DNA from 2 places in the Stenotrophomonas sp. 93052_Sma genome. Region 1 is predicted to be linked to the other one. Evidence: riboswitches for the same ligand, from Rfam matches in the RefSeq annotation. Region 1 holds a riboswitch; the other holds the start of a gene.
What was found. A riboswitch is a leader RNA that binds a small molecule or an ion and turns the genes downstream of it on or off. The one in region 1 is predicted to bind thiamine pyrophosphate.

Region 1 (5,147 bases):
GCGACTACCGGTAGGCCCCCAGCCACGCATGGCGTGGCTCTACTGATCTTGCGGGTGCAGTAGATTCAGGCCATGCGTGGATGCGCCGGGTAGATGCCGACCTTGGTCGGCAGGCGTGCGCCAACCAAGGTTGGCGACTACCGGTAAGCCCTGGCCACGCATGGCGTGGCTCTACTGATCTTGCGGGTGCAGTAGATTCAGGCCATGCGTGGATGCGCCGGGTAGATGCCGACCTTGGTCGGCAGGCGTGCGCCAACCAAGGTTGGCGACTACCGGTAAGCCCTGGCCACGCATGGCGTGGCTCTACTGATCTTGCGGGTGCAGTAGATTCAGGCCCTGCGTGGATGTGTTGGGTAGATGCCGACCTTGGTCGGCAGGTGTGCGCCAACCAAGGTTGGCGACTACCGGTAAGCCCCGGCCACGCATGGCGTGGCGCTACTGCGTTGCTGCCTCTGGTTCACGGGCTGCCGCGCTCCATGCGCGCAGGCCGAACACGGCCAGGCCGAGGAAGAACACGTACAGCGCGGCGGTCACGTGCAGCGACTTGAACAGGTAGGCACCCACGTAGACCACGTCCACCGCGATCCACACCCACCAGCAGGCCACGTGGCGGCGCGCCTGCCACCACTGGCCGACCAGGCTCAGCGCGGTCAGCATCGCGTCCAGCCACGGCAGCGCGGCATCGGTGAAGGTGTGCATGGCCGCACCCAGCGCTACGCCACCACACAGGCCGATGGCCAGGTCGCGCAGCAGCTTGCCGCGTGCCAGTGGCACGATGCGGACGCTGCCCTCGTCGGCGGCGTGCTGCCGCCAGTTGAGCCAGCCGTAGACCAGGAAGCCACCGAAGGCGACCTGCAGCAGGGTGTCGGAGTACAGTTTGGCCTCGGCGAACACCAGGCCATACAGCGTCACCGACAGCAGGCCGACCGGCCACGCCACCAGCCGGCGCTTGGCCATCAGCCAGACGCCGAGGATGCTGCACAGCGCGGCGGTCCACTCGAGCATGACGCCGCTCACAGCGCGAACGTCACCGACAGGCGGGCCTGTCGCGGTGCGCCGGGGAACAGGTAGTAGTCACCGCCGCTGCTACCGGTATCGCGCCAGTAGAAGCGGTTGAACACGTTGTCCACCGACAGGTTCCAGGTCACCGCACGTTCGTGCAGGCGATGCTGGAAGCGCAGGCCGGCATCGAACACCGAGTAGTCAGGTGCGCGCACGCCACCGTCGGCGCGGGCCACGTTGGCACCGGCATAGCGCCAGCCGCCGGTCACATCCAGGCCCTGCACGAACGGCAGCGCATAGGCCACGTGCACGCTGGCGCGCACCTTCGGCACGTTCACCAGCTGATGGCCTTCATAGGCCGGCGTGCCAGTGTCGCGCGCACGTGCCTGCAGCATGCTGGCGCTGGCCACGATCTGCAGCGCATCGGTCAGCTGGCCATTGGCGGTCAACTCCAGGCCGGTGTGGGTCTGCTTGCCTTCCTCGACGAAGGTGTAGCCGACGTCGCTGTTGTCCGGCCTGGCGTACTGGTACGGCTGCGAAATGCGGAACATGGCTGCGCCCAGCGTCAGCGCCTCGACCGGCACGTACTTCACGCCCACTTCCAGCTGCCGCGACTGCACCGACGGCAGGAAGGTGTCGGCGTTGCTGGTCCAGAACGGCGCTTCTTGGCCCAGCGAGATGCCGCGCACGTAGCTGGCATAGGCGTTGAGCTGGTCGGTGGCCTTCCACACCACGGCGGTCTGCGGCAGGAAACGCGACAGGCGGCTGTGCCGCTGCGGGGTACCACGCTTGTCGTAGGCACGCTCGTCCAGGCGCACGAAGCGGCCGCCGGCCAGCCACTGCCAGTCATCACCGAAGCTCATCCGGTCCAGCGCGAAGAATGCGGTCTGGCGGCTGTCCAGGCGTCGTGCGGACGGCCCTGGCATCTTCGGCGACGGCGCGAACACCGGCACCTGTGCGTCGTGGATGTTGCTGGTGCCGACGTACTCGTTGACGCTCGGGCGCTTGTCTACCGTGCGGCGGAAGTAGTCGGCACCGAGGGTCAACTCATGGCCGACGCTGCCGGTCTCGAAGCGGCCGCGCAGCTCGGCACGGGCCTGCTGGTTGCGGCGGGTGTCGTCCGGGCTGCGGTAGTCGTAGACGTCGTAGTCGCCATTGGGCGCGAAGTAGTTGCCCGGCACGCTGCCATCGGCACACTGCGTGGCGTAGTAGCAGCCGTAGGCGAAGGCGACGTTGTCATCGATCACCGAGCGGCTGTGGCCGACCGAGACGCGCGACTGCCAGGCATCGTTGAAGTCGTAGGTGTGCAACGCGGTGATGTTGGTGCTGGCGATATCCACCGGGCGCTGCCAGGGCTGGTAGCCGAGCAGGAATTCGCGATCCACGCCGTGCGGCAGCTCACGCGCGCCCAGCAGCTGGTAGCCGGACACCGAACGCTGCGAGCTGGTCTGGTAGTTGGCATCCACTTCCAGCTTGCCGCGTTCGCCAATCAGCCAGTCGGCGGCCAGCGAGTAGAAGTTGCGACGGCCATCGGCGTGCTCGACGTAGGAATTGCTGGAATCCCATGCGGCATTCAGGCGCAGGCCGAAACGCGGGGTGATCCAGTGGCCGACATCGACGGCGACGTAGCGCGAGCCTTCCGAGTCGGTACCGAGCGTGGCGGTGCGCACTTCGGCCGGGCGCTTGCCGATGTAGTTGATGATGCCGCCGGGCGCCATCACACCCGCGGCCAGGCCGGCTTCACCCTTGAGGATCTCAACCGACTGCACGTTCTCCAGCGCCAGGCGCTGTTCGCCGGCGATGGACAGGCCGTTGAAGCGGTAGCTGGTGGCGGCATCCAGCGCGAAGCCGCGGATGGCGACGTTCTGGTAGTAGCCCACCGGCGCATACGCATCACCCAGCGAGGCATCGTTGCTGGCCAGCTCGGACAGCGAACGCACCTGGCGGCGGTCGAGGTAGTCGCGCTCGAGCACGTTCACCGAGGCCGGGGTGTCCCTCCAGGACCCACCACCGAAGGCGTTCACGCGTGAGGTATCGGCCTTGGGTTTGCCGGCCTGCACGCGCACTGCCGCCAGTTCGGTGGGCGAGCGCTCGGCGCCGGTGGCAGCCGCATCGGTGGCAGCGTCGGCCTCGCTGGCATGCAGCGGCAAGGCGGCGCAGAGGGCGAGGGAGAGCAGGGTGGGGCGCAGGCAGCGGTTCATTCGGTTCGTCTTCGGACAACAAGGGAGACGAAGCGACGGCGCGCAGGTGCACCGGCCCATGACGGGGGTGTGGCTGCGGCTCAAAGCTCCCTACGCCGGTGCAAACCGGATCAGGTTCCAAGGGACTCTCTCAGCCTGGCAGATCCAGGCACCCCCGCTTCAGGTGACCATTTCACTACAAATGGTACGGATTTGCGAGCCGGTGCCCTTCAGGCTGCCGCGTGCAGCGCCTGCAGCAGTGCCTGCCCCGGCGCGCCGTGGAACCACGCCGGGTGCCCCAGCATGAAGGGCTGCCAGGCCACATCCGCGTTCGCGGTCGAGCCAGTGATGCCTTCGAAGTACTCCACTTCGGACAGTGCGAAGTCGAAATGGACCATCGGCAGCAGGTCGGCCAGCAGCTGCACGCGTGCCGCCGACAGCGGCAGCACCTCGCGGTAGCCGTCGAGCAACGCCAGTGCGATGTCGATGCGCACCGCCTCCATGCCGCGCTGCAGTTCCAGCCACGCCACTGCGTTGCGCTCGATCGCGGTGGCGAGGTCGAACAGTGCGCTGGTGGGCGAAGCCAGGCCGAAATCCAGCACGGTGCTGACCTGCCCGTCGCGCCACAGCAGGTTGGAGACATGCCAGTCGTTGTGCGCCCACAGCCGTGGCTCGTCGCGCAGGCGCTCGGCCAGGCCCGTGTGCCAAGGCAGCACGTCGCGCTGCAGCTGTGCTTCCCACGGAATGCGCGCGAGATAGCGGGCCAGCCCCGGTCGTGTGGGCAGTTCGGCTTTGATCGCGGCGATGGGATCGTCGGCGCGGATCAGATCGTCGCGCGCGACTAGCAGATGGGTACTGCGCTGTGGCGCGTGATAGCTGGCGGCGGCACGGTGCAACCGGGCCAGCATGCGGCCGGCTTCGCGGGCCTGCGCGACATCGGTCAGCAACGACCACGACACGGCGTCGCGGTACAGGTCCTCGCCGACGCCAACCGCATGCAGCTCGAAGGTCCATTCGCCGTGCTCGACGGCGCTGCGGCCATCGGCTGCCGCAAGCAACTGCACCACCGGTACGCCGGCGGCAGCGAGATGGGCGATGAAGTGGTGTTCTTCTTCCAGGCAGGCCGCACTGCGCACACTGTGGTGGTGGCGCTTGATGAACACCGCGCCGTCCCTGCCATTGACGATGGCAGCGGCCGAGAGTGGCCGCGGGCTGTGCCAGTGCGGGTGGCTGTCTGCATCCAGCTGAGGGTAGCGCCGGCGCAGCCACGCAATGTCCGCCGCGCTGATCGGTGGCCAGTCGGCAGCAACCTCGTCGTTGTTGAGGCCCTGCACGCGGTGGGAGGAAGAAGTCATGCCGCAGCCCCAGTGGGGAAAGTCACATCCAAGGCTGCGCATTCAACGCCATGCACGCGGCCAACGCAAACGGGCGGGTCATCGACCCGCCCGTCCGTGCATCGGCATGGGGGATGCCGCGCTGCTTACCAGCCGCGATGGCGGCCGCGGTCGTGGTAGTAGCGGTTGTCGTAGTAGCGCTCGCGCTGCCAGCGACGGTCGTCACCGCGGTCGTAGTAGCCGCTGCGGTAGTAGCCACGGTCGTAACGGCGATCGTAGCGGTTGTCGTAACGGCGATTGTCGTAGTAACGACGATCGCGGCGGTCGGAGGTGGTCAGGTTGCCGATCGCGCCGCCGGCCACGGCACCGCCGACAGTGGCAGCAGGATCACCGTTGGAGAGCAGGTTGCCGGCCACGCCACCGACGACGGCGCCGACCAGGGTGCGCTTGTCCTTCCTCGACATCGCGCTGGCATCGCTGACCACGGCGACGCCGGCCAGCAGGGCCAGGGTCATCGCCAGACCACGGAAGCTGAGTGCGGAAGTACTGAGCATGTTCGTTCTCCTGTGAGGTGCATGCCACGCTGGGCAGGGAGGGCGCGGGGCGCCCCGGCTGCCGTGATGTCCACGCT
Region 2 (5,147 bases), 1.1 Mb from region 1:
TCCCAGCGGAACTCGAAGCGTGCCTTGCTCAGCGCGTTGTCGCGCACCTGCGCGCCGGGGTGTCCCTTGGCCAGGTCGGCCGCATGCGCGGCGATGCGGTAGGCCATGATGCCGTCGCGTACGTCCTGGCGGTTGGGCAGGCCGAGGTGTTCCTTCGGTGTCACGTAGCAGAGCATGGCCGTACCAAACCAGCCGATCATTGCCGCACCGATCGCGCTGGTGATGTGGTCGTAGCCCGGTGCGATGTCGGTGGTCAGGGGGCCCAGCGTATAGAACGGCGCTTCGCCACACTCGCGCAGCTGCTTGTCCATGTTCTCCTTGATCAGCTGCATCGGCACGTGGCCGGGGCCTTCGATCATGGTCTGCACGTCATGCTTCCAGGCGATCTTCGTCAGTTCGCCAAGCGTCTCCAGCTCACCGAACTGCGCCGCGTCGTTGGCATCTGCGATGCAGCCCGGGCGCAGGCCGTCACCCAGCGAGAAGGTCACGTCATAGGCCTTCATGATCTCGCAGATCTCTTCGAAATGCGTGTAGAGGAAATTCTCCTTGTGGTGCGCCAGGCACCACTTGGCCATGATCGAGCCACCACGGCTGACGATGCCGGTGACCCGCTTGGCGGTGAGCGGCACATAGCGCAGCAGCACGCCGGCGTGGATGGTGAAGTAGTCCACGCCCTGCTCGGCCTGCTCGATCAGTGTGTCGCGGAAGATCTCCCAGGTGAGTGCTTCGGCGCGGCCATCGACCTTCTCAAGCGCCTGGTAGATCGGCACGGTACCGATCGCCACCGGCGAGTTGCGGATGATCCACTCGCGGGTCTCATGGATGTGCTTGCCGGTGGACAGGTCCATCACCGTGTCACCGCCCCAGCGGATCGCCCACACCAGCTTCTCCACCTCCTCGGCAATGCCCGAGGACACGGCGCTGTTGCCGATGTTGGCGTTGATCTTGGTCAGGAAATTGCGGCCGATGATCATCGGCTCGCTTTCCGGATGGTTGATGTTGTTGGGCAGCACCGCACGGCCGCGGGCGATTTCGTCGCGCACGAACTCCGGGGTGATGATCTTCTGGATCGACGCGCCGAACGCCTCGCCCGGGTGCTGCTGCAGCAGGCCGGCATCGCGGATCGCGTCCAGCCGCTGGTTCTCGCGGATGGCGACGAATTCCATTTCCGGCGTGATGATGCCGCGGCGCGCGTAGTGCATCTGGGTGACGTTGGCACCTGCACGCGCACGGCGTGGCAGGCTGCGCGCGGGGAAGCGCACCGCATCGAGCTTCGGGTCATGCTCGCGATCGCGACCGAACGAAGAACTCAGTCCTTCCAGCCGCTCGGTATCACCGCGTTCTTCCACCCAGCCGCGACGCAGTGCCGGCAAACCAGCGGACAGATCGATGCGCACCTCCGGATCGGTGTACGGGCCCGACGTGTCGTAAACGGTCACCGGTGCATTCTCTTCGCCGCCGAACAAGGTCGGCGTGCGGGTCAGCGCGATCTCGCGCATCGGCACCTGCAGATCCGGGCGTGAACCGGGCACGTGGATCTTGCGCGAGCCGGGAATGGGCCGGGTCACGGATTCGGAGAGTTGCTGGGCCTGTTGCTGCAGGGCGGAGAGCTGTGCGTTCATCGGGCATCGTCCAGGAAGGTCAGGGACGAAGCGGCGGCGCACTGCTGCCGCGCCCGGACGGTCCTTGGGCGGAGTCCGGGCATGGATGCACTGCAAAGCTTCCCTACGCCGGTATGAGCCGGATCAGGTTCCAAGGGACTGTCTCAACCGTGGCCACATGGCCGCGGTACCCCCGCTTCTTGATGTGCATTAGAGCATAGAACGCACTGCAGCTCCTGGCTGTTCCATCCACGCACGGCGTGGATCCGCTGTTTCTGTATTAACAGAACCGTGACATCGCATTCAGTAACGTGCACGCGCATCGTGCCGCTGCGGCCGGTGTTTCCCCGCCGCCTCCGCGGCCCCTGCCCGGTCTGTGCTGCATGTCGCCGGCCCCTCGCAGCAAGCTCTGCTCGCTCCCCTCAATCCCTTGATCGGAGAAGCTCCTTCATGGTGTTTCGCGTTTCCATCGCACTGGTTCTGCTTCTGGTGCTGCTTGCCGGTGTTGCACCCGGCCCCTTCAATACCGTGGTGCAGTCGGTACTGGCCGATGTCATCCGCAGTGTCGGCTGGCTCTATCTTCTGGTCGTGTTCCTGGCGCTGACGTTCCTGATGTACCTGGCATTCGGTCGCTTCGGCAACCTGCGCATCGGCGGTGAAGATGCCGAGCCGGAGTTCTCGCGCGCCAGCTGGATGTCGATGCTGTTCGCCGCCGGCATGGGCATCGGCCTGGTGTTCTGGGGCGCCGCCGAGCCGATTTCCCACTTCACCAAGCCTCCGGAAGGCCTCGCACCGCAGAGCATGGACGCGGCGCGGGCTTCAATGCGCTATGCATTCTTCCATTGGGGTCTGCATCCATGGGCGATCTACGCGCTGATCGGCCTGGCGATGGCCTGGTTCCAGTTCAACCGCAATGGCCGTGGACTGGTCAGTGACATGCTGCAACCGATCATCGGCCGGCACCATCGCGGCTGGATCGGACGCGTGGTCAACATCGCCGCGGTTGTTGCCACTGCCATTGGCGTGGCCACCACGCTGGGGTTCGGTACCATCCAGATCGCTGCCGGCATGGAACGCGTGTTCGGCCTGCACGCGGGTGTGCCACTGCAGCTGACCATCATCGCCATCGCGTTCGTGCTGTACATGGCGTCCACCGCCAGCGGAGTCGAGCGCGGGGTGAAGTGGCTGTCCAACTTCAATCTTGCGCTGGCCGCGCTTCTTGCGGCCACCGTACTGGTGCTGGGTCCGACCGGATTCATCTTCGATACGTTCACCACCACACTGGGGTCGTACCTCAACCAGCTGGTGACGATGAGCCTGCGCATGTCGCCGTTCTCGGGCAGCACATGGGTAGCGGACTGGACCATCTTCTACTGGGCGTGGTGGATTTCCTGGGCCCCGTTCGTCGGCTCGTTCATCGCGCGCATCTCGCGTGGGCGCAGCGTCCGCGAGTTCGTCATCGGCGTGGTGCTGGCACCGACGGTGCTGGGCTTCTTCTGGTTCGCGGTGTTTGGTGGTACTGCACTGTGGGCGCAGATCTTCGGCCACGCCGACCTGGTGCAGGCGCTGGGCAACGGCTATGAAACGGTGCTGTTCACCCTGTTTGACAGCATGCCGCTGCCCTTGCTGCTTTCCTGCATCGCACTGGTGCTGCTGATGATCTTCTTCGTGACATCAGCCGATTCGGCGGTGCTGGTGCTGGCCAGCATGTCCACTGACGAGGCAGGCGATCCTCCGTTGAAGCGCAAGCTGGCCTGGGGCATCGCGGTGGCATTGATCGCAGCCGCATTGCTGCTCGCCGGTGGCCTGGATGCGCTGCAGGGCATGATCACGATTGCGGCATTGCCATTCGCGCTGCTGATGGTGCTGGTGATGGTGTCGCTGTACCGGGTACTGGACCAGGAGTACACCCGCGAGCGGCGGCAGGCGCAGCGCCAGCGGCACATGATCGACGCATGGATCGCGCGCGAGATGGCGGCGCAGGAAGAGACCCAGGCGGAGGCTGCGCGCGCACGATCAGGATTGAGTGGGTTTTGCAGCCTGCGGCTGCACCGCTTTTTCAAGCAACGGCAACTGCAACAGCAACCTCACAAGCGGCTCTGGGTTGCTGCTGGTTTGGCGGAGAGGGGGCAGATGGCGGGACACGCCGCAAGTACGTCCCTGTAGGCTCGGCCACGGCATCCATGCCGTGGACGGTCCCGCCATCTGCCCCCTCTCCGCCTCCGACAGTTTCCCGGTGACGGTGGGTTTTCCACGCCATGCGTGGATGAGGTGTATCGGAAAACAAGAAGGGGTCGGATCCGTTTTCCCCCGGAAAACGGATCCGACCCCAACCCAAAGCGCGCAGCTGTTGCTGTTGCCTTTGCTTTTGATCTTCTTCTTTCTCTTCCTGCGGTGGCAGCCACAGGAAACTGTCCGTGGCCGGGCGGGTGGGTTGGCTGGGGGCGTGAGCCGCATGGATGCGGCGACCGAGCTTACATGGACGTACTTGCAGCGGCCCCCAGACAATCCACACGCCCGGCCAAACCCAGCTTTACGGAATCCACCGCAGAGGGGGCTGCGCCCGGTGGCCGGGAAACCTCAATACCCCGCCGCCTGCCCATCCTTGCGGCTCTCCGAAGCACCGTAGTAAACCCCGGTCTCGGGATCACGCATGATCGCCTGATACCCGCCATACGGACCATCGGCGAACACGATGCGATGCCCCTTGCGCATCAACGCACGCACCGTTTCATACGGGAAGCCGGTTTCCAGATTCACTTCACCACCGTCGGTCATCGCCGTGGCCTGACCTGTCGGTTCAGTCGAGCCTTCGTGCTGGATGCGCGGCGCATCACCGGCTTCCTGCAGGTTCATGCCGAAATCCACCAGGTTCATCACGATCTGCGCGTGGCCCTGCGGCTGCATCGCGCCACCCATCACGCCGAAGCTGGCATACGGCTTGCCGCCCTTGGTGATGAACGCCGGGATGATGGTCTGGAAGGGACGCTTGCCCGGCGCGTAGCCGTTGGGATGGTTCTTCTGCAGCACGAACATCTCGCCACGGTCCTGCAGAATGAAACCCAGACCGGGCGGTGCCATGCCGCTGCCCATGCCACGGTAGTTGGACTGGATCAGCGAAACCATCATGCCGTCGGCGTCGGCCACGGTCATGTAGATCGTGTCGCCCTCCTCCAGCTGCTTCGGCGTGCCCGGTTGCGCTTCCTTCAGCGCCTTGTCCATCGAGATCAGTGCGCGGCGCTGTGCGGCGTACTCCTTGGAGATCAGCTTCTGCACCGGCGCCGGCTGGAACGCCATGTCGGCATAGAAGCGCGCACGGTCGGCGAAGGCCAGCTTCTTCGCTTCAACGAACAGGTGCACATGCTCCGGTGAACCGAACCGGATCTTCGAGAAGTCGTAGCCTTCCAGCACGTTGAGGATCTGCAGCGCGGCGATGCCCTGGCTGTTCGGCGGCAGCTCCCACACGTCGTAGCCACGGTAGTTGCTGCTGACCGGTTCGACCCACTCACCGTGGTGGTCGGCCATGTCCTGGTAGCTCAGGAAGCC

Region 2: another riboswitch for thiamine pyrophosphate. It lies ahead of thiC (phosphomethylpyrimidine synthase ThiC); the one in region 1 lies ahead of ACZK2V_RS00985 (TonB-dependent receptor).

What each region holds. Positions count from the first base shown of each region.
Region 1 is NZ_CM151134.1:219,935-225,081, forward strand. Features, by position in the region: gene pnuC (nicotinamide riboside transporter PnuC) at 436-1,005, opposite strand; gene ACZK2V_RS00985 (TonB-dependent receptor) at 1,014-3,203, opposite strand; TPP riboswitch at 3,274-3,369, opposite strand; gene ACZK2V_RS00990 (phosphotransferase enzyme family protein) at 3,413-4,537, opposite strand; gene ACZK2V_RS00995 (glycine zipper 2TM domain-containing protein) at 4,663-5,070, opposite strand.
Region 2 is NZ_CM151134.1:4,078,561-4,083,707, forward strand. Features, by position in the region: gene thiC (phosphomethylpyrimidine synthase ThiC) at 1-1,622, opposite strand, end outside; TPP riboswitch at 1,705-1,806, opposite strand; gene ACZK2V_RS19105 (BCCT family transporter) at 2,052-3,767, shown strand; gene ggt (gamma-glutamyltransferase) at 4,182-5,147, opposite strand, start outside.